3 regions of the Cytobacillus sp. MT66 genome follow, and region 2 is predicted to be linked to each of the others. Evidence: riboswitches for the same ligand, from Rfam matches in the RefSeq annotation. Region 2 holds a riboswitch; each other region holds the start of a gene.
The links. Region 2 has a riboswitch for S-adenosylmethionine ahead of AC1Q59_RS00300 (5-methyltetrahydropteroyltriglutamate--homocysteine S-methyltransferase). Riboswitches for the same ligand answer to the same signal wherever they lie in the genome.
Positions count from the first base shown of each region.

Region 1 (9,823 bases), on a different contig from region 2:
CGAGGGATTAATCATCGGGAGAAAAGTTCCAAAAAACGATGCAATTGAAATCGGCAAGAAGGCATTGGATAAAGTCGGGCTTTCAGAGAAATACGATGCCTATCCAAGCGAGCTTTCCGGCGGACAGCAGCAACGGGTTGGCATCGCCAGGGCGGTTGCTTTAAACCCGGATATCATTCTCTTTGATGAACCTACCTCTGCCTTGGACCCGGAACTTGTCGGCGAAGTTTTAGAGGTTATGAAGAATATCGCCAAAGAAGGAACAACGATGCTGGTTGTTACCCATGAAATGTCCTTTGCCAAGGATGTCGCCAATCGCGTGATTTTTATGGACGGAGGAGTCGTTGTCGAGGAAGGAACACCGCAGGAAATTTTCGTCACTCCAAAGGAAGAGCGAACACAGAAGTTTTTAAAAAGAGTACTGCCGGAGGATTATACGTTTTATATTTAATGTAGAACTGCCCGCTTTCAGCGGGCAGTTTTTGTTTCATTTTATTCTTATCTGTTTTTTCACTGGTCGGGCATCGTTCTGCCTCTTCGATTCCCTCATCCTCTGTTTTTTCGATGGTGTGGGCATCGTTCTGACTCTTCGATTCCCTCATCCGCTGTTTTTCTGCTGGCGGGGGCATCGTTTTGACACTTCGATTCCCTCATCCGCTGTTTTTCTGCTGGCGGGGGATCGTTCTGCCCCATCAATTCCGTTACCCTCCAGAAGCTATTATTAGATAATGCCCAAGGTCCCTAAAAAGACCACGATAATAGTAATCGGGACAATCCACTTCATAAGAAAACTCCATGTCTGAAATAAACCTAGAGGCAAAGAGTTGCTTAAGGTGAATTCCTCTTTTACCAGCTGTTTGTTCATTCTTAAAGAGATAAATAACGCTATCAGCAGGCAGCCTAATGGGAGCATGATGTTGCTGACAAGAAAATCTGTTGCATCAAATACTGTTTTGTCAAAGAGCTTAAAGTTCTCCAGCAGGCTGAACGAAAGAGCTGCCGGAATGCCGGCGACAAAAACAATAATGCCGGACATCCATGTAATCTGCTTTCTTGAATATCGTCGGCTTTCTGTAAATGCTGAAACAATGATTTCCAGCAAACTGAAAGATGAAGTTAGAGTAGCAAATAGGAATAACACTAAAAAGATAGCCAAAAAGAATTCGCCGAACGGCATCTGTGAAAAAACGGCTGGCAGAACGATAAACAATAGTCCAGGTCCTTCCGTCGGTTCAAATCCGAAGGCAAATACGACTGGAAAAATAGCAAGCCCTGCAAGAAACGATACAAAAATATTCATGGCGACCACGGTTCCCGCAGAAGATGGAATGCTGACATTTTTCTCTAAATAGGAGCTGTATGTAACCATACAGGAAAACCCTACAGCCAGAGCAAAAAAGGATTGCCCCAAAGCATATAAAGCCGACTCGCCTGTCATTTTCGACAAATCTGGGGTTAGAAAAAACTTAATCCCTTCCATGGCTCCGTCAAGGGAAACAGATCGTATCACAAGAACGATAAAGAAAATAAACAGAAGCGGCATCATATATTTATTAGCCTTTTCAATTCCATTCTGAATTCCAAAAGAAATGACAACGACATTAATCAGGAGAAACGCAGCTAGACCAATTAAAGTTATATAAGGTGTTGCTGTAATGCTGCCAAATAAATCAGGATAGCTGGTATTGGCCTGAATAACCGTTCCTCCAACGGCCATGATGCTGTATATCAATACCCAGCCGCCGACAACAGCATAAAAGGACAAAAGCAGAAAACAGCCAATGACCCCTAACGGGCCAGTAATGACCCAAATACTGTTCGGAGCAAGCTTTTTATAAGCTGAAACCGCCTCCTTCTGTGCTCCGCGGCCGATAATAAACTCAGACACCAGCATAGGAAAACCAATTAAAATCGTAAAAATAACAAAAAGAAGAAAAAACGCTCCTCCCCCGCTCATCCCTGTCACATAGGGAAACTTCCAAATGGCCCCCAGGCCAATCGCTGCTCCCGCAGAAGACATAATAAAACCAAACTTCGATGACCAATGATCTCTCTCATTGTCCAAAAAAACCCCCCCTTACCTAAAAAAATGCTCCTTACCACATTAACGCGTTACCATATCGAGGGCCTGACCCCCATCGCGTTAATGCGGTGCCGCGTCGGGGGTCAGGCCCCCAGTGCGTTAATGCAGTGACACGTTTACTTTTTATACCAATTGGCGTTTTTGTCCATATGCAGGAATGGAATATCGGTGTCGATTTCTCCTATTATCCGGTTTTGTTCCAGGTTTTGTCCTTGCAGCCAGCTGGCAAAGGCGAATTCAGTTGGCTCCCTGTCTCCGCCTAAGGAAATCCATGCCTTCATTTCTTTTGGCAAATAGGCAGTTGTGTGAATGGTTCCTGCCCAGCTGCCGTAAAGGTCGGAAAAGACACCTTTGTCAGTGTCATTCAACAAGCGAAATGCCTGGTAAGCTTCCTTAACGGTTTCCTGATGATCTTGTAAAATACCTAGCCTGCGTTCTGAATCACCTAAATGATTTCGGTTTTCGTGCTTCATAATTTCAAAGTGGTTGGTGCACGCAATAGTCTGCCGCACTTCAACCCCTCTTGGCGAAGCCTCAACGGCATAGGCTTTTCCACTTTTGTCATAGACGACGTATGTAAAGGAATGCCTGTGCGGAATTTCCTTTAGCATTTCTGAAGCTTCGTCGATATTTGCACATGACTCAAGAATCAGCCGGCCAATCATGCAGCAAATAAAGCCAATTCCCGGGTTTTTCCGATGCATGAAGTTATATCCGATCACAAGCCCCTTCTCATTCATTCCATCCATTCGTCCAGTCACCCTTTGACTTGGTCCAATAATGGCATATCCTTGATCTGAAGGCTGAAAGAAAACATAGCGTCCCTCATAGGTCTTCGGGTGATAATCATAATTGCGAATTAAATAATTTTCCCCTGTTAGTATCGAGCACCCTGAGCGGACATAATTCAAACGATAACCGCCAAACTCCTTTAATACCCTTTCCATTGGCCATTCCAACGCATCCTGAAGTCCAATCAATTCATCCCAAACCCCAGGGGCAAATCGGGTAATGGCTTCCTTAGCTTCATTTATATCGATTGAAAACCTAGGTTTTCTTACCTTCCATTGATCCTCACGGTTTCTCACTGAAAGGGAATCCCGTAATATCTCCCCTTGCAAATAGCCGAAGTCATAATGTGTCCCGCGAAATTGTATAATATCACTGTAAATCTGTTTCAAAATAAACTCCCTCTTTTTTACTGAGTAATATGTTAAGAATACTTAAATGAAGGAAAAAAATAAAGCCAAAGAAAAAAAGGCCCGCCCGGACAATGCCAGGAAAGCCTTCATCAGTTATTATTTTGTCATCCAGTCAGGTTTGCCGAATCCTTTAAATTCTTCGTCAATCACCTTTTCAAATCCCTCTGATTCAACAACTTCTTTAATATCCTTGGATAGCTGTGAATCCTTGTTAGCTGTTTTTACAGCAACAACATTTCGGTATTTATCATCCATATCCTCAAGGGCAAGTGCGCTAAGCAGGTCCATTTTCGCTGCTAGTGCAAAGTTTCCTGGAACAGCAGCTAAGTCTGCACTTTCTACGGAACGTGGCAGCTGTCCTGCTTCAATTGGCTGAAATACTAGGTTTTTCTTATTTTCAGCAATGTCCTTTTCAGAAACAGTTAGCGGATCTGCACCTTCATCTAATTTAATTAATCCTTGATCTTCAAGTGTATTAAATGCACGTGCAGCGTTTGTTGGATCGTTAGGTACAGTAATTGTCGCACCATCTTCTATTTCATCTATAGACTTATAAGTGTTAGAGTAAATTCCCATTGGAGCAGTTGGGACCGAAATTAATCCTGTTAAATCCATCTTATTTTCTTTTGCAAAGTTTTCTAGGTAAATGGTGTGCTGGAACAGGTTTGCCTGAATGTCGCCATTATCCAGTGCTTTGTTTGGCTGGATATAATCACTAAATTCAATGACTTCCACTTTATAGCCTTTTTCCTCAAGTCCAGGAATGATTGCCTTTTTAAGCATGTCACTGTATGGGCCGGCTGTTGCACCCAGTTTAATTTCCTTTGATTCTTCACCTGTTGCACCTTCACTTGATTGATCCTTGCTGTCAGAGCCGCCGCAAGCTGCTAATGCGCCCACAGCCAATAATAAAATAATTGCTAAAAACCATTTTTTCATGTTAACTCCCTCTTTCCTATTTATCGTTTATCTACTATTTTGGCAACGAGGTCACCAATAATCTGAATAGCTTGTACTAAAATTATTAATATAAGAACAGTTGCAAACATAATGGTATTATCGTAGCGATAGTACCCAAAGCGAATGGCCAAGTCACCAATTCCGCCGCCGCCGACTGTACCCGCCATTGCGGAGAAGCCAACTAAACTAATAAGAGTTAATGTTATTCCTGAAATAATCCCGGATCTTGACTCAAGAAGGAGTACATCCTTAATAATCATCCACGGAGTCGCACCGGCAGCAATTGCCGCTTCAATGACACCTTTATCAATTTCGCGCAAGGCTGTTTCAACGATTCGGGCAAAAAATGGAACAGCAGCTACCGATAGAGATACACTTGCTGCAGTCGGTCCAATCGTTGTCCCAACCAAGAAATTCGTTAAAGGAATTAAAGCAACAAGTAAAATAATAAACGGAATCGAACGAACCAGGTTAACAACAAAACCAAGTATATTCTTGACTGCACGGTTTTCCATAAAAAGCCCTTTATCGGTAACATATAAAGCAATGCCGATTGGAAGGCCGATAACCACGGCAATGATTAAAGAAATTGTAATCATATAGATGGTTTGAATGAAAGCAGTATTGATATCAGGAAGCAGTTCCATTAAATGATTGAAATCAATCCCCATTTCCTAACACCTCCACATGCGCCTCCCGATTTTCGATATAATCAAGTGCTTTATTAATTTCTTCCCTTTGGCCTCTTAGTTCCATAATAAAGATGCCAAGGGGCACATCCTGAATGTATTCAATAGAACCATGCAGAAAATTGCCTTTTACATTGTATTGCTGGAGCATGTCAGAAATAATCCCTTCCCCTGCCACTCTTCCTCTAAACATTACTTTCACAATTGGGCCTTCACAGCGATTTAAGATCGCTTCAGGGATATCAAAAGAAACAACACTAGCAATAAATTCCTTTGTTAAATCAGCCTTAGGGCTGGCAAAGATATCATAAACAGGACCTTCCTCGATAACCTTCCCATCCTGCATGATGGCCATTCGGTGGCAAATTTCTTTTACGACATCCATTTCATGTGTAATTAACACAATCGTAATACTCAGCTCTTTGTTAATTTTCTTCAAAAGATTTAAAATGGACTTGGTTGTTGTCGGGTCTAGCGCAGATGTAGCTTCGTCACATAATAGAACCGACGGATTGTTGGCCAGGGCTCTTGCAATCGCGACTCGCTGCTTTTGGCCCCCGCTCAGCTGTGAAGGGTAGACATCCCTTTTATCAGCTAAACCGACCATATCGAGAAGATTCTCTACCCTTTTTTTAATTTGATCGGAGGGAATTTTTGCCGCTTTCAAGGCAAACGCAATATTTTCAAATACTGTTTTTTGGCTGATTAAATAAAAGTGCTGAAAAATCATGCCGATTTTCAACCGGGCCTTACGCAGGCCCTCGCCATTTAGTGAAGTTAAGTCAACTCCATCAACTGTAATGGTCCCTGATGTCGGTCTTTCCAATAAATTAATGCAGCGAAGCAATGAGCTTTTCCCTGCGCCAGAATATCCGACAATTCCGTAGATTTCCCCTTCCTGAACAGTAAGAGAGACATTGTCGACACCTTTTACTTCTCTGTTTTTCGCAGTATATATTTTTGAAAGGTTCTTAATTTCAATCATGGTTTTCACCCCTTTAAGTAAAACAAAATACCCCTTTTCATCTGAAAGGGGCATCGAAATGTTCATTATCTCGACTTATCTTTCAGAATGAAATCATTCTGCAGGAATTAGCACCTTCCCAAAAAGGGGGTTGCCGGACATCATAGGGCCTAGTCCCTCAGTCTCTCTGGATAAGCAATATTTTATTTAATAAAATAGCACAATATTCATAGTACAAATCGATTAACATTTTGTCAATATAGTAAATTTTGGGCCATTTCAAATAAAACGCTTACACACCCTGCAAGATAGCCATTAGGAAAAATTTTTTTACTAGACAATTGCCTTAAAAAACTATAAAATTTGAAATTAACTCGTACAAAATTGTTGAAGGTGGATTACATGGAATATTCAGACCGTTTAAAAAATTTACCAGTCCAATTTTTCGCAAGCCTTATTGAAAAAGTGAGCAAAGCCAGCGCAGAGGGCAGAGATATCATTAACTTAGGCCAAGGCAATCCAGACCAGCCTACACCTCCGCATATCGTTAAAGCATTGCAAACTGCAGCAGAGGATCCCAGAACACATAGATACTCTCCATTTAGAGGCATTCAAGAACTTAAAGACGCTGCAGCGGAATTTTATAAAAAGCAATATCATGTTGACATTGATCCAAAGACTGAAGTTGCTGTGTTATTTGGAACAAAAGCAGGGCTTGTAGAATTGCCGATATGCCTGTTAAATGAAGGCGAGCTTATGCTTTTGCCAGACCCTGGATATCCCGACTATTTATCCGGCGTTACATTAGCAAATGTGCAATATAAAACATTCCCATTATTAGCGGAAAATAATTTCTTGCCTGATTATGATTCCATTTCAGACGAGGATAAATCTTCAGCAAAATTAATGTACCTTAACTATCCGAACAATCCAACTGGTGCTATGGCAGACCTCGACTTTTTCGAAGAAACCGTTGCTTTTGCTAAGAAAAATAACATCACTGTCTTGCATGATTTCGCTTACGGAGCTATTGGATTCGACGGAAAAAAACCTGTTAGTTTTCTGCAAGCTGAAGGCGCTAAGGAACTTGGGGTTGAAATGTATACGCTATCCAAAACCTATAATATGGCTGGATGGCGGGTCGGCTTTGCTGTTGGTAATCCAGTCATTATTGAAGCAATAAATTTAATTCAAGATCATTTATATTGCAGTCTCTTTCCTGCGGTCCAATTGGCAGCTGCAGAGGCACTCACTGGTGATCAGTCCTGTGTTGATGAACTGGTGGCTCGTTATGAAAGCCGCAGAAATGCGTTAATTAACGCTTGCAAAGAAATCGGCTGGAGTGTTACGGCTCCAAGCGGATCGTTTTTTGCCTGGCTCCCTGTGCCAAGCGGATTCACAAGTGAAGAATTCGCTGACTATCTGCTGGAAAAAGCCGATGTTGCTGTTGCAGCTGGCAACGGATTTGGAGAATTCGGAAAAGGCTATATCCGCGTCGGCCTCCTAGTAGACGAAGATCAGCTAAGAGAAGCAGTCAACAGAATAGGAAAATTGAACCTCTTTTAATATGCAAAAAAAATCGCCGTATTCGGCGATTTTTTTTTATAGAGATAGTGTGACAATGACGGCTAATAAGAAAATAATAGTTACATAATTGACAGAATAGAGAAAGGCCATTCGCGCCCATTTTTGGTTATCTTTTGCCATAAACCCGCTTATGCTAACAACGATCCATCCGATATTAAGCAAGGTGGCAATGATTAAAAATACTAGACCAAGCTGCGGGATAAGAAAAGGCAGCGGAATTAAACAGGCAGAATACACAAAGAACTGTCTCTTCGTGATGTCAAATCCATGAACAACAGGGAGCATGGCCACTCCTGCTGCTTTATACTCATCATATTTGCGAATGGCAATAGCGAACGTATGCGGCATTTGCCAAATAAACAAAATAAGAAATAACACAATCGGAACAATATGGAAGCCGGAGGAGATGGCTGTCCAGCCAATCAATGGCGTAACCGCTCCGGAAATACTGCCAATCACAGTATTAAGAGTATATCTGCGTTTTGACCACATCGTATATAAAATTACATAAGTAAACCAGCCAATAAAAGCGTAAATAGCTGATTCAACTGAGATAAATAGCAAAATGATCATTCCAAGTACTGAAAAAGCAATACCCAATGATAGGACAGTCTTTAAAGAAAAATGGCCAGTAACCGTTGGTCGTTTCTTCGTTCTTTCCATAATTGTATCAATATCAACATCGTACCAATTATTTATAACAAGTGCCCCTGCCATCACCAGTGTACTGCCAATCATGGTCAGCACAAAAACATCCCAATTAGCCATAAAAGAATCATTGGCAAAATAAATAGCCAGCCAAAATCCAGTAAATACAGGCAAGACATTAGCTACTAAAACATATGCTTTAAATAGAGATTTTAGATCTTCTAAAAGAGATATATGATCAGTCCCAACCTTCTGCAGAGAAGGTGCCCCCTCTTTATTCATCTATTTACCTCCTCTAAGAAATGGTCCAATAATATTATAGAGCTTTCATTTCAGACGCTCTTTCAATCTGCATCTTTTTGCTACCCCTTATATTAACATAGTTTCAATGATTATTTCCTATCCAAAGTCTACAAAATTGCGAACTTTATGGGAAACCATATTTTCAACGAAAAAAAGAGAGATTTGTCACAGCAAACCTCTCCAGCAATTGATATACTATTTATTTAAATGTATAATTGGCCGGTGATTTCCGCTCCAATCAACTAAGTGGTTAGAATTAACATTTGAATTATGCTTGATTAAGATAATGTTCTTCTCAAGAATTCTTTTGTCCGTTCTTGAACTGGATGATTAAATATTTGCTCTGGGCTTCCCTCTTCAGCAATGACACCTTTGTCCATGAATACGACGCGGTCTGAGACCTCTTTGGCAAAGCCCATTTCATGGGTTACGATTAACATGGTTAGCCCGCTCTCTGCAAGCTCCTTCATAACCTTCAGAACCTCTCCAACCATTTCCGGGTCAAGTGCAGATGTTGGCTCATCGAATAAAAGCACATCAGGTTCCATTGATAGTGCTCTTGCAATGGCTACACGCTGTTTTTGTCCTCCAGACAGCTGCTTTGGTTTGGCATGAACAAATTTGTCCATTCCCACTACTTTTAAATATTTCATTGCTACCTGTTCTGCTTCTTTACGTGAGCGTTTTAGCACCTTTACTTGGCCAACCACACAATTGCTTAGGACATCATGGTTATTAAAAAGGTTAAATTGCTGAAAAACCATTCCAAGCTTTGTGCGATAGGCTGCAATATCGTGGTTATCATCAAGGATATTCTCGCCTTTATAGATGATTTGACCGCCGCTTGGCTTTTCCAATAAATTGATGCAGCGGAGAAGAGTTGATTTGCCGGAACCCGATGAGCCAATGATACAGACTACCTCTCCCTTGTTCACTGAAAAATCAATATCCTTAAGCACTTCATGCGTACCAAAGGATTTACTTAGATGCTGAACTTCTATTACCTTTTCCATCCTCTCGCTCCTTTGGACTATTAGTGATCTTTTTTCTTCAATATATCGTCTGGTGTCTCTACCTGCATTTGGTTAGCATACATGCTGTAATTTTCCGGTCCATCTAGTTTCTTTTCAATGTATTGTAAAATCCTGGTTACTGTAAAAGTCATGATAAAATATAACACACAGGCAACAAAGAAGGATTCAAAATATCTGAAATTATTTCCAGCGATTGATTTCGTTTGGAAGAACAGTTCAGAAACGGAGATAACACTAAGTACAGACGTATCTTTAATGTTGATGACAAATTCGTTTCCTGTTGCTGGCAGTATGTTTCGGATGGCCTGCGGCAGCACCACATTATACATTGTTTGGAAGTGATTCATTCCTAT
Region 1 covers NZ_JBXAFB010000004.1:173,477-183,299, reverse strand. The annotation lists gene AC1Q59_RS09340 (amino acid ABC transporter ATP-binding protein) at 1-451, shown strand, start outside; gene AC1Q59_RS09335 (hypothetical protein) at 547-696, opposite strand; gene AC1Q59_RS09330 (sodium-dependent transporter) at 722-2,065, opposite strand; gene AC1Q59_RS09325 (C45 family autoproteolytic acyltransferase/hydrolase) at 2,200-3,264, opposite strand; gene AC1Q59_RS09320 (MetQ/NlpA family ABC transporter substrate-binding protein) at 3,382-4,224, opposite strand; gene AC1Q59_RS09315 (methionine ABC transporter permease) at 4,245-4,916, opposite strand; gene AC1Q59_RS09310 (methionine ABC transporter ATP-binding protein) at 4,906-5,919, opposite strand; SAM riboswitch class I at 5,992-6,096, opposite strand; gene AC1Q59_RS09305 (pyridoxal phosphate-dependent aminotransferase) at 6,301-7,464, shown strand; gene cyoE (heme o synthase) at 7,501-8,415, opposite strand; gene AC1Q59_RS09295 (amino acid ABC transporter ATP-binding protein) at 8,715-9,449, opposite strand; gene AC1Q59_RS09290 (amino acid ABC transporter permease) at 9,470-9,823, opposite strand, start outside.
Region 1: linked by a shared signal. The riboswitch ahead of AC1Q59_RS09310 (methionine ABC transporter ATP-binding protein) and the one ahead of AC1Q59_RS00300 (5-methyltetrahydropteroyltriglutamate--homocysteine S-methyltransferase) in region 2 are both predicted to bind S-adenosylmethionine.

Region 2 (9,823 bases):
TACTCCTTTCTCATTTATCAGTATTGTCAACTTGGTTGACTTAGTCATTTTATTCGGTGAAACGAAAAATGTCAACTAAGTTGACTATTTTTTAATATCTTGTAATCCGTCAACTTAGTTGACATATAAGTAATATTTTTGTATAGTAGTGCCGACATACTGATTGGAGTGAAGGAAATGAAGCCTGAATTTGAGCACTTAGATCTAATCGATTTATTAAGTGAACGTCATCATTTGCTTCGCGGGATAACAGAAAAGTTATGGAATAACAGCAGTGACATTTATATTTCGAATTCAGAATGGTTTATCATGGCAAGAATATATAAAAAGCAGCCAACGATTGCCTATGTTTCAAAAAATGTAGATATATCTCGGCAGGCTGTACATAAATTTATTAAAAAGCTTGAAACCAAAGGCTTAGTCGAAGTGATGAACGTGGAGAACAATAATAAAGAAAAGTGCATTCGGCTTTCCTCTCTTGGTGAAGAATGTTATGAAAAAAACGAGACACTGAAAGCCACTCTCGAAAAGCAAATCGGAGAGAAAATTGGTGAAGAACAAATTGCGCTTCTTAAGGATATATTAAAATCTGATTGGGGTTTAACGGTGAAATAGTCATTTGTTTAGACCACTCAGTTACCGAATTTAATAAAGCTGTCCGAAGGTTAGCCTACTTCAGACAGCTTTGGCACGAATTCTGTGGATCTTGTCCGAGGATTGACTTGTTTTGGACTGATTCAGTTTCAATTCTAATAAAGCTGTCTGAAGGTTAGCTTGCTTTAGACAGCTGGGGCTCGAAATTTGGAAATCTTGTCCGAAGATTACCTTGGTTTGGACTGATTCAGTTTCAAATCTAATAAAGCTGTCCGAAGGTTAGCCTACTTTAGACAGCTCTAGCTCGAATTCTATGAATTTTGTCCAATCCTCGCCTTACTTCAGACATCTGTGGTTTAAAATCTACTGACCCTGTCCGAACCTCACCTTACTTCACACAGTTCCTGCTCAAAATCTTGCAATTCTGTCAGAAGACTTCGGAACTTCAGACATTTAAAACCTCAAACTTTCCTTAGTTGTCTAATTAACTCCTCAATGATACCTTACAATCATTCGATTAACTTGCTCGGCAATCTCCTGAGCGTCAGTATCCAACGACATAGCCAGTTCTTTAAACAATATTTTTTTAATAGAGTCCAAGATTTTCTGATCCTGGTCATACAGCTTCTTTTCTTTCTGCTTCAGCTCCACACTTTTCCTCAGCATCGTATTTACAATTTTGGCAATCTCTTTCCGATCACCAGTATGTACGGTTTCCTTGTATTTGCGAACTCTTTGCCGAGGTTCTTCAATCCAGTCTGTGCCAGGCTGTTTAAATGATTGTAAAATTTCCTTTGACTGTTCACGATTCATCATCTTTAGCATTAAAACCTTTTCGTTGTCTACCGGGGTGCTGATTGTTAGTGTCGTGTTATCAAGCGGATGCAGCACATAGTACAATTTCGTTTCGTCAAAATATGTCTTTTCACAAATATCATCAATTCGACTTAAGCCATGTACAGAATATACAATGATATCTCCGATATGAAACATTTCCATTTCCATATCCCCAATCTTTAAATTGTTAACCTTGTTTACAATAATTATATGATACTATCAAACAATCGTCAACTTTGTTGACAAATCACCCCCCCTTTTGTATGGTTAAGAGGAAAAGAGATGAATGGAATGGACAATTTATTAGATACGAATCAGGGTACCTCTCTCGAAAATATAACTATCGGGCAATCGGTCATAATAAAGAAAATGAATAATGAATCTATTAAAAATACAAATCCTGAGGACTTTTATTATTTAAGAGAATTTGAGAATAAGACAGGAATCATTTGTGAAAAAAGAGCAAGTCTGGCGGGGATTTACACTTATCGTGTAGATTTTGGGAAAAATCGTTTCGGGTATTTTTACAGCAAGGATTTTTCTTTAATCTAGGCTGTGTTAAAGCTTAATATTGATTTTAGCGGCTTAGTTGATCTTCGCTGCAGGCGCGTAGACTCCTGGGGGATCAGCGTTGAAGCGAGACCCGCAGGAGCGCAAGCTGTGAGGAGGATCGCAAAACGCCCCCCGGAAAGCGAAGCGCCTGGAGAGGAAATCAACGGCCAAATTTAATCTAAAAAACCCCCGTTAAAAAACGGAGGTTGAAAAGTTATGCGCTGACAGCTGGCTGCACTGGCTGCTGCTGTTTTTTTACACTTAGGACAAAAATGGTAGCAACAATGCAAAGAATACCTGCAGACATAAAAGTGATGGTATAGCCATTAAGGATTTCGTACAGATATCCGCCCATAAAAGCAGCGGCACCTGAACCTAATTGATGGAACGCGAACACCCAGCCGTAGACAATCGGCCCTTTATCTCTACCAAAATACTCAGTTGTAAGCTTCACCGTTGGCGGTACAGTGGCGATCCAATCTAGTCCATAGAAGACGGCAAAAGCAATCAGCATTGGATATGACACTGTGCTCAGCGCATAAGGAAGGAACATCAAAGACAACCCGCGAAGGCCATAATACCAGAATAATAGCCACCGATTATCAAAACGGTCGGAAAGCCAGCCGGACGCCATTGTGCCAACGATATTAAAAATGCCCATAAAAGCAAACAAGCTGGCGGCTGTTACTTCAGGTATGCCATAAGCCCCGCAGGCTGGGATGAAATGGGTAGCCATTAATCCCGCAGTCGATAGTCCGCAAATAAAAAAGCTTAAAGATAAGAGCCAGAATGGTCCCTTTCGAACCGCAATGCCTAGTACGCTAAATGCATCTGCAATCGGGTTTTTCTTAGATCCCTTATTTTCCTCTGGAACAATTTCTGTAACCCCATATGGAAGAAGTCCCTTATCAGCAGGCTTATTCCTCATCCAAATAATAATAGCTGGAACCATTAGTAGGCCTAGAACCATAAAGATGTAAATACCTGCGCGCCATGAATATTGCTCGGTTACATTTGAAAGCAGCGGCAGGAAAATCATTTGCCCCGCAGCTGTTGCAGCCATGAGAAATCCCAGGACGATACCTTTTCTCTTTTCAAACCAGTTATTAGCCACGGTTGCTGAAAGTACGGTTAAAAAGACCCCGCATCCAGTTCCAATGATAATTCCCCAAATGAACTGAAGATGCCAGACTTTTGTCATAAACAAGCTGGCTCCCATTCCCGCAACCAAGATTAACATGGCAAAGGACATCATTTTCCGAATACCGATGCGCTGGAATCCCGCAGCAATAAAAGGCCCGGAAATTCCATAGAGCGTGAGATTTATAGCAAATGCCAATGAAATAGCCGATCTGCTCCATTCAAACTCTTGTTCAAGCGGAATCATTAAAACGCCTGTAATTGAGCGTATCCCTGCAGCTATGAGTACAGCCACAAATGTCAGCCCAACTACGATCCATCCGTAGTACACCTGTAAACATCTCCCAACTAAAAGAATAAGGATATCATACTACGATTGGAAAAAGATTAAAAGACCGACTTTTCATAAAATTATAAAAAGCGAACAGTTTAGATAACTGTTCGCTTTGCGTCTTATCCCCAAATCTCTTTAGAAATATCAACAATATATTTCAGCTTAGCCCATTGTTCTTCTTCCGTTAAAATATTTCCATGATGTGTAGAAGCAAAACCGCACTGCGGACTGATGCATAATTGCTCTAATGGTACATATTTTGTTGCCTCTTCTACACGGGCTTTTATATTTTCTTTATCTTCTAATTTCCCGTGTTTTGATGTAAATACACCTAGTACTACCTGAGGTCCTCCATTTTGGATATATTCTAATGGTTTGAAATCTCCAGAACGGTCATCATCATATTCCAGGAAAAATCCGTTTACTTTTTCTTTTGCAAATAATGTTGGGGCGATTTTTGCATAGCTGCCTTCAAATGCCCATTTCGAGCGGTAGTTTCCACGGCAGAGGTGTGTGGTGACAACCAGGTCTTCTGGTTTATCTTCTAATACACCATTTGCCACACGCAAAGCTAAATCAATTAATTCCTCTCGTGAATAACCGCTATCATTGAATGGAATTTCTGGTGCATTAAGGCCGGCGATGTACACATCATCGAGCTGCAAGTAACGGCAGCCTGCATCATAAAACGCCTTGATGGCATCGCGATATGCCTGAATAACATCATTTGCATATTCTTCAATATCTGGATAAATTTCAAGGTTGCGAATTCCGGCATTAAACAGCTGGTTAGGACTTGGGATGGTTTGTTTGGCAATTGCTCGATCCCCAACAATCTCTTTGAACAGGATAAAGTCCTTTACATGCGGATGATTTGGGTTAAATGAGACTTTTCCAGTCACACGGATATTGTATCTTTCTGTTTCTTCTCCTACAAATACGTACCCTTGATCTGGAACATAGCCCTCTACTCCATTTAAATGCTCTAAGAAGTCTGTATGCCAAAATCGGCGGCGAAATTCTCCGTCGGTAACTGCCTTCAATCCAACTTCAATTTGCTTATCAACGGCTTTTTTAATTTCTTCTGTTTCAATATCATGCAGTTCTTGTGCTGTTAAGCTGCCTTCCTGGAAAGCCTTTCTGGCCTTATGTATTCTTTCAGGCCGCAATAAACTTCCTACATGATCTGCTCTAAATGGTGCTTTAACTAATGTTTTTGTCATCTTAATTTCCTCCCATTATATAAATAAAAAGCAAAAACCCCTCTTCTAAAAATAAGAAGAGGGGTTGGATACACAACATATCATTGATTTCCGGCTCCTCTTATCTCTTAGCTTAAAAGCTACTGGAATTGGCACAGTACTTAAATTAAGTCCGCTGCCGAGGCTTCAAAGGGCCAGTCCCTCCACCTCTCTGGATAAGAAAAATTTTTAAATATTAAATTATTAAATATACAATACAACTAAAAAACTCTTTTGTCAACAGATGTTTCAAAAATCTTGCTTAATTACATTGCCTGTTCCCTGCTGTTGTATACCTGTCTATGATAATATCGGTCTAGCACCGCTCCGTACAGCGAAGCGAGCACTTGCTGAAAGAGCATGCCAATAACAACTGGGACTGCGACTGGCGGCGGAAAATACGAAACGGCTAAAACCGCACCGGTACTGATATTTCTCATTCCGCCTGTAAAAGTAATAGTAATGACTGTTTCCTTATCTACACGGCACATTTTTCCGATGATAAAAGCAAATAAATAGCCTGTGAAGGCAATGCAAAAAACAATAATGGTGATCATCACTAATTTTTTATCAATATTTTTCAAATAAGGCGCAACGACTGCTCCGTTGATCATTACGATTGTTGCCATACCAAGCTTTGTAAAGGGCGCAAGCTTTGGGCTTAATACCTTAGCAACCTTCCCCTTTGTTGTATGATTCAATATCATGCCAATGAGGGTTGGGACGACAATCATGCCGATTAGCCCCTTCATAATAGTAAGGGAGTCCATTTCCACACTTGCACCCACTAAGATCGATAGCGTTAACGGTACAATAAATGGTGCGAGAAAGGCATCTATCAGTATTATGGAGAGGGTTAATGGAATATTCCCCCGGTAAATAGATACCCAAATAAAGCTGGAGATCCCTGTTGGAATTGACATAGCTAGGATAATACCAATTATAGTAAGGGAGTCCCCGTTAAAAGTCATGTTGCCGATCCCCCATGCCCAAAGAGGCATAAGGATGTGCAGGACGAAAAAGATTAAGAACATTGGAAATGGGTGCTGCAGCGTATTTTTTAAGGAAGAAAAATTGGAGTTCAAGCTTCCTGAAAAAGTCATAAATGCAAAAATCCACGGTATTAAAAAAGCATAATTATCCATTGTACCAGCAAGCAAAACGCCAATAACTACACTCGTTGGTGTAATTACCGGCATGAGCCGTTCTAGGTACCTGTTAACAGTCACAAGCAATTGGGTTTCACCTCGATGTTTTTGTGTAAAAGAAGATTTTGTGTTTAATTATGTTCTGGTGATCTGGGATGTATTTGAATTAGATCATTTTGCTGAATTTTGAACGAGATTTGTCCTTCATAACATTGATGAAAGACATCTGATCTGGTTTTTTAACGGGGTTTGTTCTTCATAACCCTGATGAAAGACATTTGACTTGGTTTTTAATGGGATTTGTCCTTCATTACCCCGATGATAGACATTTGACTTGGTTTTTTAACGAAATTTGTCCTTCATAGTGATATAAATTCCTATTTTTCTATTTTCTCTGCAAAAGAATAAACACCATTATAAACCCTTTTGTTTATTTTGTCATAATATTATTAAAAATAATTTTCGTGTCCCTAAATTTATGGCAATAAAAAAACTAACCCTTTTATTAAGGATTAGTTCTTCTCGATTTAGAGCGGGTGATGGGAATCGAACCCACGACCACAGCTTGGGAAGCTGTTATTTTACCACTAAACTACACCCGCATATTCAATTCTGGCGGAGGAAGAGGGATTTGAACCCCCGCGCGGTTTGACTCGCCTGTCGGTTTTCGAGACCGATCCCTTCAGCCGGACTTGGGTATTCCTCCAAGTGGAATGGAGCCTAGCGGGATCGAACCGCTGACCTCCTGCGTGCAAAGCAGGCGCTCTCCCAGCTGAGCTAAGGCCCCTTCATTCATATAAATCATTTTTATTGGCTTATAAAATAATTATAGTACTATCTTTTTTCCCACGTCAATATCCGAAAAAATAATTCTATCACAAGCAAACGTTTTCATAGATTAAATCCTTTTTACTCAAGGAAAATGTCTTTGACATATATATACAGATTGACTTTAACGTGGTACAGTTTAATTATCAGAATTTTGTAATAAGATAAGCAAAAAGATTGGATGGGGTTTGGAGGACTAGCTATGTCAAAAAGAAACAGTTCGATTTATTACGGCTGGTATATCGTTGCTTCAGCATCTGTGATTGTTCTGCTTTCGATGGGTTTGCGGATGGGAATTGGTCCTTTCGTCAAACCGATTATGGAGGACTTATCTCTGACAAGGACAGAATTTTCCATTATTATTGCAGTTGGCATGATTCTTTATGGTTTAGGCATGCCGATTGCCGGCCATTTTTTAAAGACGCACACGACTAGATTTGTTCTTCTGAATGGTTTGGCTGTTGTTTGCGGGTCAATGGTCTGGGCGATTTTTTCAACAGGATTTATTTCCTTTCTGCTTTCTTTTGGTGTTTTTCTATCCCTTGGTCTTGCATTTTTAAGCAGCATTACCCTGACGCCAATTATAAGCAAATGGTTTGTGGAAGCACGCGGCAGAGCTCTTTTTTATCTTTCGACCGGGGGTATGGCTGGTATTGCTGTTATGGTGCCAGTTGAGTCGATGCTGCTGGAATGGGTCGGCTGGAAAATGACACTCATTATTTTTGCTGTCGTATTCATCTGCATTGTCCTTCCTTCAGCCATTTTTGTCATGCGTGAAGACGTTCCAGAAGGTGCTGATGGAAAAAATCCGCGAAACAGAAATATTCAGTCCGAAATCCCAGACGGACTAACATGGAAAGAAGCTGTAAAGACAAAGGGGTTCTGGCAGCTGGCTTTTGGTATGTTTGCTTGCGGCTATGGAATGAATCTGATGGGTTCCCACTCAGTCCCGATGTTAATGGACCATGGATTTGGACCGATGACAGCATCGTTTGGTTTTGGGCTAATTGGGATTGTTGCCATTTTTAGTACGCTTTTTTTAGGGACCCTTGCCGATCGCTTTCCACGAAAAAACATCCTATTTTGGATCTATTTGGTTAGAGGGCTCGGGATACTTGGCCTAACTTTCGTGGCAACACCTGCACAGCTCTTTTTTGTAGCTGCGGCGGGAGGATTAGTCTGGGCGGGTTCCGTTTCTTTAACATCGGCAATTCTAGGTGATCTATACGGAATCCGCTTGCTCGGCTTTCTGAACGGATGGGCCTATTTTGGCCACCAGATTGGCGGGGCTATTGGTTCCTTTTTAGGCGGATGGGGCTATGAGACCTTCGGTACTCACACCATCGCTTTTGGTTCTGCAGCTCTGCTGGCTTTAATTGCCGCTGTTGCATCTTACCTTCTTCCAAGAAAAATTACTTTCGGAAAAAAGATTACCATGGTTGATGGACATTCGCTTTCCAAATAAAAAAAACGCCAGGCACAGAATCAAATTTCTGTATTGCCTGGCGTTTTTTTTTGCTTATTGATTCACTTTTTCCATACTTTTTCTAACTCTTGCTGTTTCCTCTACATCAACCTTCAGGTCTTCCGTAATAACAACACCATAATCCTTTCTAGCCTGTTCAATTGCAATATAACCATCTAGGACATCTTCTAAGACTTTATTGACATCCCGGTCTAACGGATCGCCATATCCTGCCGCACAAGGGGTTTTAATTTCTAATTGATCCCCCTTATTGAATTTAAAATTCGTCAGCTTTGCCGGCAGGCTCTTCTCATTTTCCGTACCAGGATTTAATGTTAATGAGCCGGTTAGTCCATCAAGTCCACCATTTACTCCTTTAGGCGGATCAGTATGGCGGTCACCTTCACCTGTGAAAAGACCACCTTCTAAAAACTCCCATGTTCTTACAATACCAATTCCGCCGCGCCATTTACCCGCAACTGCACCTTCTTCACGCAATTCATACCGATTGCATCTCATAGGAAGACGCATTTCCAATTCTTCAATTGGATTATTTCTTGTATTGGCAATAAGATTATCGACGCTATCAAGACCATCTTTCCCATTACGTCCGCCATATGAGCCTTCATTGACTTCAACATATACCCAGTACTCACCAGAATCCGATTTAACCCCAGCGTAAGAGTTGAAATGAACATGCGCAGAGTTTCCGGCGGTTGTCTTTTCTGGGAGCACTTCTGATAAAGCCAGGTTAATTTGGTCTGCTAATCTCTGAACCTGATTAATACGTGCTGTGTTTGCAGCTGGCGGCTTTGGATTCCAAATACTTCCATACGGAGCAATAACTTTAATCGGCTTAAAAATTCCGCTGTTTTGCGGGATAAATACTTCTGAATTCGCTTCATCAAGCAAGATGGCGCGAACGATTGTATAGGTAGCTGGAAGTGTGGAACCGGAATATGGCACATTATAAGCAGTTTCCACCTGCGGCGAGCTTCCAGTCAAATCAACGGTTAAATCGCTTCCCTCAATTTTGACACTCGTTTCAATTCGAAGACGCTTGCCATAATTTCGGCCATCATCATCAAGCCAGCCTGTTGGTGCCTTATAGACTCCATCAGGAATTTTTTCAATTTCTTTTCTCAGCATTTCTTCTGAGTAGTCCATCCAGCGCTGTTCCGCTGCTCTTACAGTTTCTAGCCCGTATCGTTCGATTAATTCAAGATATCGTTTTCTGCCTAATTTTGCAGAAGCAATCAATGCTTCGATATCGCCTTTGTTTTCTTTAGGCGTACGGACATTTTCGAGGACATGCCGCCAAATCTCATCATTCTTAATGCCTTTGCTATAAAGCTTAACAGCATTGTAATGTTTGCCCTCAGCGTAAACATCCACAACGTCTACCATTAATCCAGGAGACATTCCGCCTACATCCAGAACATGCCCAGTGTTCGCAGCATAGGCTACTAATTCACCCTCATGGAAGATTGGAATAATAATAGCCAAGTCAGGTGTATGTGATGCCCCATAATATGGGTTATTGTGCAAAATGATATCGCCATCATGAATGTCGTCGCCTAAGAAATGCTTCACACCGGCAATGTAGCCAGGCAGTGAACCGATATGCATCGGTGTGGAATCACTTTCGCAAAGTTCATTTCCATTTACATCAAATAACCCAGCC
Region 2 covers NZ_JBXAFB010000001.1:59,327-69,149, reverse strand. The annotation lists gene AC1Q59_RS00320 (MarR family winged helix-turn-helix transcriptional regulator) at 178-615, shown strand; gene AC1Q59_RS00315 (CarD family transcriptional regulator) at 1,087-1,593, opposite strand; gene AC1Q59_RS00310 (hypothetical protein) at 1,714-1,983, shown strand; gene AC1Q59_RS00305 (MFS transporter) at 2,198-3,454, opposite strand; gene AC1Q59_RS00300 (5-methyltetrahydropteroyltriglutamate--homocysteine S-methyltransferase) at 3,577-4,680, opposite strand; SAM riboswitch class I at 4,778-4,881, opposite strand; gene AC1Q59_RS00295 (bile acid:sodium symporter family protein) at 4,965-5,933, opposite strand; tRNA gene AC1Q59_RS00290 (tRNA-Gly) at 6,378-6,448, opposite strand; tRNA gene AC1Q59_RS00285 (tRNA-Ser) at 6,460-6,552, opposite strand; tRNA gene AC1Q59_RS00280 (tRNA-Ala) at 6,561-6,633, opposite strand; gene AC1Q59_RS00275 (MFS transporter) at 6,877-8,139, shown strand; gene AC1Q59_RS00270 (hydantoinase B/oxoprolinase family protein) at 8,194-9,823, opposite strand, start outside.

Region 3 (9,823 bases), on a different contig from region 2:
AATCAGCCTGAAGAGCTCATCTGTTTCGTTTTGGCTTAATGGGGCGGTCGGTTCATCTAATATCAGGCATTGGCACTGATTGGAAATGGCTCTTGCTATCACAACCATTTGTTTTTCGGCTAATGTAAGTTCTTGGATAAGCCTATTGGTTGGAATATCAACCTTCAAATCTGCCAAAATATTAGCAGCCTCTTTATGAACCGTCTTCCAATTAATCCATTGTCTTTTGCCCATTTGATGAACCATCTGTTCAAGCATAATATTCTCGCCGACAGTTAAATTTCCAACTAAGGCCGTGTCAACCTCCTGGTAGACCATTTGTATGCCAAGCTCTTTTGCTTTTTTAGGCGTTCGGATATCTACTTTGTTCTGGTTAAAATAAATGTCCCCACGGTAGTGGTCATAGGCACCTGATAGCACCTTCATTAGGGTTGATTTTCCCGCGCCGTTAGCGCCAATCAGCGCCTGGATTTTACCTTTTTCAATTTGAAAATGCACATTTTTTAAAGCAGCGACACCAGGGAAATCAATTGAGATATTTCTCATTTCAATCATTGCTGCAGTCATTCCCTTCACTGTTAAAACTGGCCATTATTTCTGATAATGCTCTTTCAGCTTTTTCATCCAGTCTTCTTCAAAATCCGCTGATTCACCCCAGCCGGAAATAACCTTTGACAAACTTTCCATATTTATAGGGTTTTGCGATGCTGATAATTCTTTTTGAGAAATCAGGCTAGCGTTTAAGGCATATTCCTGTGGAGTGTCCTCACCAGCAAGCTTTTTCGCTAAAATTCTCATATCAATTTTTCCAATAAGCGCTGGATCGACTGCAGCTGTATATTGCCATGGGCTGCCTTTTTCCTGGATCATTTGCAAATCTGCGTTTGAAACATCAATTCCATAGATTTTTACTTCTTCTCGGCCAGCCTCTTTAATGGCACGGGCAGCACCAATAGCAAAGGCATCCCATGTTGCAAAGATGGCATCAAGCTCTCCTTTTGGATATTTATTCAGCATCGCCTGCACAGCATTCTGTGTTTGTCCTGATGTATCAGCAGATGCTACTCCGAATCTTTCAAGCTCTTTTATTTCAGGGTTTTCTTTCAGCTTAGCTTCATAGACCGCATTGCGGCGAACCATTGGCGGAAATCCATCTACCCATAGATAGGCAATGTTTGCTTTTCCATCAAAATCCTTGATTAGCTGGTCTAATGCCAAGGTAGCTAAAGCTTGATCATCCTGTGAAGTCAGTGTCACACCTTCAATATTTTTTAATTCATCGATGGAATCGAAGGCAACTACTTCTTTTCCTTTTTCTACAAGGCCCTTCACGGCATCTGCAGTAGCAGCATCATCACCATGCGAAATGATGACACCATTGTAATCCTGGTTAGCTGCTTGGGCGATTGCATCATGGAATTTGGCAGAATCACCGTTTGCTGTGAATACATCTACTTTAAACCCAAGATCTTCTCCCTCTTTTTTCGCGCCGGCCAAAAATTGCGCTGTATGATCGTCCCCGCCAATTTTGCGGATGACCTTAATTTTCACCTCATCCCCATTGGCAAATCTCTCTGGGACATTCTCGATGGCTGTATTCTTGCTTTCCTCTGCTTTTGACGCTTTTTCTCCTGAAGAACATCCAGTTAATAGCAGCGATAAGGCCAAGCTGGAAATCGCTATATTCTTTAGTACTTTTCTCATTTTATTTACTCCCTTATTTTCATTTTGTTCTACATTCCCATCAGGTAAGCCTAGTTTTTTACCTGATGGGCTAAAGGGGTTACTTAAAATCAGCCTGCAGTGGTTTCCTCGTAAACAGGCACCCATCCTTCTTCCGTAACAAAGATTCGTACAGCAACCACTTTGCGATCTTCTGCTAATGTAAAGTAATGGCGTACACCTTCGGGAACGGAAATAAGATCGCCAGGATTTAAATGAACCTCAAAAAACCTTTCGTCTTTTCCTTGGATGATAAACACCCCATGGCCGCTTGCGATAAATCGAACCTCATCGTCCGTATGATGATGTTCGCGCTGAAAGTTTTCTAAAAGCTGATCTAGATTTGGCGTATGTTCAGCAAGGGAAATAACATCCCAGGCTTTATATCCGCGGCGGGCAGAAATATCCTTTATTTCATTGTCAAAAGCAGCTAAAATGGCTTGTTTTTCTTCATCACTTAAAATATATTTTTCTTGTAAATCTGCAGGTAATTTGGCAATATCCCATTGTTCGTAAATAACATCCTGCTCCTTTAGAAAAGAAATCACTTCCTCTTGATTTTCAATTATTTCGTTTGTTCCTTGAATTTTAATTGTTGTCATGTTAATTCCTCCTAATTAATGTAAGATTATGGTTCTGATACTTAGCCGTTGATTTCCGTTCCAGGCGCAACGCGCACCTTAGGGCGGTTCGGGAAGCCTCCTCGTCGCTAACGCTCCTGCGGGGTCTCCCCTGTCCCGCACTCCCGCAGGAGTCTTCGCGCCTTCCACTCCAATCAACTAAGCGCTTATAGCCAATATTCAACTTAAACATAGCCAAAATTAAAAATATTAAAAACCCAATGTTGCCTTTGTATTAAGCGAGGCTTTGGCTTGCATGAGCGCCAGCTGATATTGAAATAAAAACTCGCATGCTTCTAGTACTTTCTTTGCTTCGAAGGCATCTTTGCCCCAAGCCGTAATTCCATGATTTCTTATCAGGACTGCCCCTTTGTCATCATCTACATACGGAGCAAGTGCTTCTGCGAGTGCTGGAATATGAGCATGGTTAGGGATAATTGGAATAGCCCATTTTGCATCCTCTTCCCATCGGTCAAAGGCCTTAATCAGCTCCTGCCCTTTAAATGTGACCTGCCCTTGATCGCCATATAACTCCGAAATAACGTTATTAGCAACCGTATGGACATGGAGACTGCAGCCGGCATTGCTCTTGCGGTAAATTTCGCAATGAAGAAGAGTCTCAGCCGAAGGCTTTACACTTGTGCTTCCAACAGGATTTCCCCACCCGTCAACGAGCAGGAAGTCATCCTTTGTCTTTTTACGCTTATCCTTTCCGCTAGCCGTCACATAAAACTGAAGCGGATCATCCTGAACTTTAATCGCTAAATTGCCGCTCGTTCCCATAAACCAATCCCGTTCAGCTAACTCTTCCTTAATCTCAGACAGTTCTTGAAGTCGAGAAACAATGAGACTCATCTATTTTTCCTCCTTTCTTAAGGACAGAGGGACAGGCCCCTTGTCCTTCCATTTATTTTCCAACTGCACTTTTTTGCAGGTCTTCTAAAATGTTGATGCAATCATAAAACGTTTCAAATGAATGATGCGGGATGGACATATCATCACATGTCTTCGACAAGTAATCCCGCGAAATCACTGTATCGGCTACCTTTGCTGCCTCTACATCTGTCACTGAATCGCCGATAACAATTACATGGGAATCCTCACCAGCCAATCTTCGAATCAGGCTTGGTTTACAGCAGCCGCAGTTTTGATTTGGACAATGCCGATCGCAATCATAAGGCCAATGAATTTTTATTGTTTCATCTGAAAAATCTGCCTCGTTGCAGTAAATCCCATCGATGGAAGCAAAAGATTCAAGCATTGGCTTAACAAAAAAGTCAATGCCTCCGCTGACTATATAGATCGGAATACTTTGTTTTTTCGCAAATTGAATAAATTCACCAAATCCATCTCTTATCTCTGCCGTGTCTATTACAAAATCAATAATGTCTTTTTTCAATGCGGAAGGAAGAAGGGAAAACATATTTCCTACCCCTTCCTTAATACTAATCGAACGGGATAGCACCCCGTCCTTCCATTTCTCCCATCCTGGCGGAGCAAAGTGCTTCATGATGCTGATAATATTGTCCTTTTTTGTGACCGTGCCATCGAAGTCGCAGAAAATAACAGGCTTAATCATGATTTTACAGGCTCCTTCCATCCCCAAAGCTTAATAGCTTCCTGAAGTTCAGGATACTGTGCTGCTTGATCTAATGGAATGCTGCTAAGTACAGCTTCGACTGCCTGGCGAAAAGCTTTCCCGCCGCCTTTTGCCCCCTGCGGATGTCCGTGAACCCCGCCGCCTGCATTAATGACACAGTCTTTTCCAAAATCTGATATTAAAAGCGGTACCAATCCTGGATGAATTCCTGCAGATGGTACAGGAAAAGCTCTCCTCAGAGAAGAATCTTTTGTTAGCTCCTCTTTTACTTTAATAACCTTATCCCGCTCCAATGCTACACTTCCGTATGGTGATGGGAATAAAGAAAAGTCGGCACCGGATAAACGTACTAATTTTCCAAGTAACAGTGAATGGGATAACCCATATTTTTCTGAAGATGTAAAAGCACCGCTAAATGCTGGATGAGCCATTATTGGCAAGCCAATTTCATCATCTTCCCTTAGAGCCTGAAGCACATCCAATCCATAAGTAAAGACATTGAATAACAAGGCATCTGCGCCTAATTCCTTTGCTTTTCGGGCTTTTTCTTTGAGGTCAAAGGTTCTTCCTGTAAGATTCGCAGCATATAAAGTGCGATGGCCGGTCTCCTCATATACTTGGTCCAAAACCTTCTTTCCTTCGGTTATCCTTTTTTCAAATGGGGTTAGCTCATTTTCGAAAAGAATTTCATCATCTTTAACTAAATCTACACCGCCTAGTGCTTGCTCCCGCAGCTGATCCAGGAGATAGTTCATATCTCTGCCAATGACCCCTTTAAAAATACTCATCACAAGCGGACGATCATAGACATTTAGCTTTTCTCGGATTCCATTGATTCCGAATCTTGGTCCAGGGAATCCTCTTAACAGTTCATCATCAAACTTTAAATCTATTAATTTTACCGCACCATCTAAGCTCAGCTTGCCAAATACGGTTGTTAAAATGGCTGGAAGGTCATGTGAATAATTGCCTCCAGGAAAGCTGATATGAAATTCGGCAATCACTTTTCCTGTAGAAGGATCCTCGCCAATTTCCTTGATTTTTTCTACATGGCCCTTGTGCTTTTTTAGTTGCTCTTGTTCAAGCAGGGGAAGATCGGTCCAAGAACCAACCGTTAATCCCAGCGCAATACCTTCTCCCTTTTTATGCAAGCTTTCCCTGTCAGCAATTAATCGGTATACAGCTGTAACTTGACTCAATGTTTATCCCCCTTTTATAAAAAATTCCATCAAAAAAACCTCTTCAAATAAGAAGAGGTTTTCACGAAAAAAACGACTTCTTATCTGTCAACGTTACCGTTGTGAGAATTAGCACCGTGCTCAACACTTGAGTCGGTTGCCGGGCTTCATAGGGCTCATCCCTCCGCCTGCTCTTGATAAGAAAACATTTATTTAATTGATAAGATTCAAATTATATAAAGGATTATGCCATCTCATTTAATCACTGTCAATATATTTTTAAATACTTTTCAAATCAGGATGTGCCTTGTTGAACGATATCACTTACTACCCCAGTTTCAATTAGCTGAGTTATTGCTGCTCCGTCATATCCGTGATTTGCCAGGATACTGCGTGTATTCTCTCCTAAAAGTGGAGGGGACTTTCTAATGGATAGATTGTTTTCTGATAGAGTAAGCGGCAAACGAATTAGTGAAAGATCTGGAATAATCGAGTGTTCAACAGATTGGAACATCCCTAATTCCTCTGTCTGTTTGCTTGATGCAACATCTGATATTTTATTTATAATCGAAGCAGGTACCCCTTCTCTATCAAGCCTGTCAATCCAGTATTCTGCCGTATGCCCCTTTAATAACATTTCAATCTCATAATTTAGCACATGCCGATTTTGCACCCGCTTCGGATTATTCTGATACCTTGGATCATTTACCCATTCTGGCTTTCCAAGGACTTTACACAGCTTACCAAATAATCGATCATTTGAAACTCCAATCATGATTGGCTGTGTTCCTGTTTGAAATACCCCGTAAGGTGTAAAAGCAGCATGGTTGGAGCCCATTCTAACAGGGTCTTTGCCCGTAAACTGATAGGCCATCAGGTGGTAGCTAGCCCAAAATAAGCCTGTTTCGTAAAGGGACGTATCAACCTTTTGCCCTTTTCCCGTCTGACTGCGGGAGAGTAATGCACTTACAACACCCAAGGCACCCCATAAGGCGCTTCCTTGATCCAAAATCGATACAGGAATTCTCGACATATCACTATCCGCTGCCCCATTAATCCCCATCAAACCTGAATTAGCTTGAATAATGGCATCGTATCCAGGCTTTTCTTTATCAGGGCCCTTTAAGCCATAAGCATTAATAGAAGCATAGATTAAACCCGGGTTAATAGATTTTAATTGTTCATACCCTAACCCAAGACTTTCAGCCTTTCCATAGCGAAAGTTCTCAACAAATACATCCGCATCTTCAATAAATCTTTTAACTATTTCCCTTCCTTTTTCCTGCTTTAAATCAATAACAATCGAGTGCTTATTCCGATTTAGCTGTAAAAAGAAGGAGCCGTCATTTCCTTCCCTAAACGGCCCCATTTTTCTCGTTTCATCCCCAGAACCCGGGCGCTCGATTTTGATTACTTCTGCACCCAAATCACTTAAAATCATTGTTAGCGTGGGTCCCGAAATGTTTGTTGTTATATCCACTACCCTGACACCATGCAATGGTCCTGTCATTTGAATCTCCTCCATTCCTATTTAAGTTAGAACAAGTGCAATTGACGGGAATATCCAAACAAGGGCAAGTACAATGACTACAAATACTAAAAATGGCAAGGTGCCTTTGATAATCGTGCCCATACTTTCGTTTGGAACCAAAGACTTTATGGCAAATAAATTCATGCCGATTGGCGGTGTAATCACGGCTAATTCCATATTAAGAACCATGATAATCCCGAACCATATTGGGTCAAATCCTAATGCCACAGCAATCGGGAAGAATATAGGTGTTGTGATTAACATGATGGATACTACCTCAAGGAAAAATCCCATAATAAGCCAAATCAAATTCATTATCAGCAAGATCACCCAAGGGGCAACGTCCAGATCCATAATTGCTGAAGAAAGATATTGAGGTAGACCAATCAAAGTAAGTGCTGCTCCAAATACCAATGCCCCAAGAACAATAGATAAAAGCATGGAAGAAGTTTTAACTGAATCTACCAAAATGGGTAAAATGTCTTTAAACTTGATGCTTCTATGAATAAATAGAGTAATAAATAAGGCATAAACAGCCCCTACCGCAGCGGCTTCAGTCGGTGTAAATATCCCTGCATAAATTCCGCCTAAAACTAAAATAGGCAAAAGAAATTCGGGGATAGCGGATAGGGTGATTTTTCTTCTTTCCGTCCATTCAAGACTTGGGAGTTCCGATGTTTTGGGTGCATTAATCATAGCCCAAATAATTAATAATAAGGCAATGGCTAGTCCTGGGATGATCCCAGCCATAAATAATTTCCCCGGTGACGCACCGCTTAATGATGCATAAATAATAAGCGGGATACTTGGAGGAATAAGAATGCCCAAGGATCCGCCAATGGCAGACAATCCATAGGTCAATTCTTTAGAGTATTTCTCCTTAATCATTTCAGGAATAGCAATTTTCCCAATGGTTAGTACAGATGTCATACTAGAGCCAACAATGGCTGCGAAAAAGGTGTAGGAAATAACACTTGCTGCCCCTGTTCCCCCCTTGAAATTGTGCATCCAAGCTTTAGTGGCAGAAAAAAGGCGCTGACCGCTTTTTCCTTGAAATAAAATTTCACCCATCAGCACATACAGAGGAATAGCCACAAAAATAAACTCGGATAACGATCCATACAGTGTTAACGGTATCTGATTTAGATACATCGTATCCATCATAGTAATTATGGTAATTATCCCTGATAAACCCAGGGCAAAAGAAATAGGTACACCGATTATCAGCAAAAGAAATAGAACTCCGATTAAAACAGCTACTGAACTTAATGAGATCATTTCATACCCTCCTCAATATTAGGAGAGATGCCTATTTTTATAATTGCACATATCGCGGCAAGGGCTAATAATACGCCTCCTAATGGAATAAATGAATACGGAATCCAGAGCGGAACCTCTAAAAGCGTCGGTGATGCCATTTCTCGTGTATATGCATTCAGTGTAAACTTAAAGCCATAAACAATAAGGACATAGGCGAAAATAAACACAAGTGATACATTAATCATTTCTAATGCTTTTCTAGTTTTCCCTTTCAGCCTTTCTATTAAAAAAGTGACACGAATGTGCTCACCCTCAATTAATAAAAATCCCATTGTAAAAAAAACAAGAAATTGCAGCAGGTAAGTCGAAATTTCATTTGCCCAAATGGTTGGATGATTAAATACATACCTGGAGATAACCTCATAAAATACACTCAACGCCAAAATTCCTAAGAAAGCTCCTGAAATGTATAGAAATATTTTCTCAAACTTAATAATCAAATTTACTAATTTGCTCAATTTAAGTCACCTGCTCTCTAGCAAATGTGGTCCTGCAAGAGCAGTTAATTAGATAACCGCAATGCAGAACCAACAATAAATTATTTTTTTGCTTCCTCTACAGCATCAAGGAATTCCTGCCCAGCTTCTCCCGTTTCATCCAGATAGGACTGATAACGCTTTTCTGCTCCTTTAAGCCACTCTTCTCTTTCCGCATCGGTTGGTTTGTATAACTCAACCCCAAGTTCAGCCAACTTTTTCTTATATTCTTCTTCATCCTTTTTTACAGTGTCACGTGCAACTTTTTCTGCTGTTTTTGCAGCCTTTCTTACAGCTTCCTGTACATCTGATGGAAGATCATTAAACCACTTTAGGTTTGCCACCGCTTGGAATGACAAGTGACTTAACCCCATATCCGTACCATGAGAGGTCACCTCATACAGACTCCGATCAACTACAGATGAAGGGCCAGTAGTATGTCCATCAATCGTGCCGTGCTCCATTGCCTGATATATTTCCTGAGAACTCATGCTTACTGGTGATGCTCCCATTTCTTCAAGAAGAAGTGATGCCCCTTGACCGAAGGCTCTCATCTTTTTGCCTTTAATGTCATCTGGCACATGAATAGGGAAGTTCCCAAAAATTTCAACTGTGCCATATGCTGGCCATCCTAAAACTTCCATATCGAATTTCTTCAAATGCTCGGCAAATAATTCACCATATTTTCCATCCTCAGCTGCCCATACCTGTTCCCAATTTTCAAATAGGAATGGAAGATCGATAACCCGTAATGGTGCAGCCTGTTTTCCAGCAATAAAACCTGAGTTTAATTGGGCAATATGAACCCCGCCCATGCTAAGTGCATCAGGAATATCTGCATCTGTATACAGCTGCCCGTTAGGAAAAGTTTGTACGTCTAGCTTAATAGAAGTATCAGCTGTATTCTTTTCAATTTCCTCCGCCATTGTTTCAAAAAACAGACCAACAGCATGTTCCTGCGGCAAATTATACGCAACTTTAATCGTCTCTGTTTTGCCTTTCCCTTCGGCTGGTTTATCTGTATCACTTTCTGCAGTGGAAGATGAGTTGCTACAGCCACTGACAATCACTAAAACGATCGCCATTAATAAATATATGAGTTTACTATTCTTTTTCACTATCATTCTTGTTTCCTCCTTAATTCATTTGAATGAGACCCTTTTCAATAATCTTTGCATTTATTTCATCAACAAGCTTTGAGATATCTCCAGTATCTGAATAATCTGAGATTTTTTGGTATAAAATCTCCTGATCGACATCATTTATATACTCTTTTGTACAATCTTTAAATTTCTCCTTAAGTTCAACATCTGTAAGCGGATTTTGCGGGTATCCTTTTGGCTTTGTGATTTTGCTTTCTTCTATTTCGCCATTTT
Region 3 covers NZ_JBXAFB010000018.1:23,887-33,709, forward strand. The annotation lists gene AC1Q59_RS21845 (sugar ABC transporter ATP-binding protein) at 1-567, opposite strand, end outside; gene AC1Q59_RS21850 (sugar ABC transporter substrate-binding protein) at 592-1,704, opposite strand; gene AC1Q59_RS21855 (1,2-dihydroxy-3-keto-5-methylthiopentene dioxygenase) at 1,794-2,324, opposite strand; gene AC1Q59_RS21860 (methylthioribulose 1-phosphate dehydratase) at 2,553-3,197, opposite strand; gene AC1Q59_RS21865 (2-hydroxy-3-keto-5-methylthiopentenyl-1-phosphate phosphatase) at 3,250-3,921, opposite strand; gene AC1Q59_RS21870 (2,3-diketo-5-methylthiopentyl-1-phosphate enolase) at 3,918-5,141, opposite strand; SAM riboswitch class I at 5,219-5,324, opposite strand; gene AC1Q59_RS21875 (CaiB/BaiF CoA transferase family protein) at 5,416-6,630, opposite strand; gene AC1Q59_RS21880 (TRAP transporter large permease) at 6,652-7,929, opposite strand; gene AC1Q59_RS21885 (TRAP transporter small permease subunit) at 7,926-8,429, opposite strand; gene AC1Q59_RS21890 (TRAP transporter substrate-binding protein) at 8,510-9,571, opposite strand; gene AC1Q59_RS21895 (MmgE/PrpD family protein) at 9,585-9,823, opposite strand, start outside.
Region 3: linked by a shared signal. The riboswitch ahead of AC1Q59_RS21870 (2,3-diketo-5-methylthiopentyl-1-phosphate enolase) and the one ahead of AC1Q59_RS00300 (5-methyltetrahydropteroyltriglutamate--homocysteine S-methyltransferase) in region 2 are both predicted to bind S-adenosylmethionine.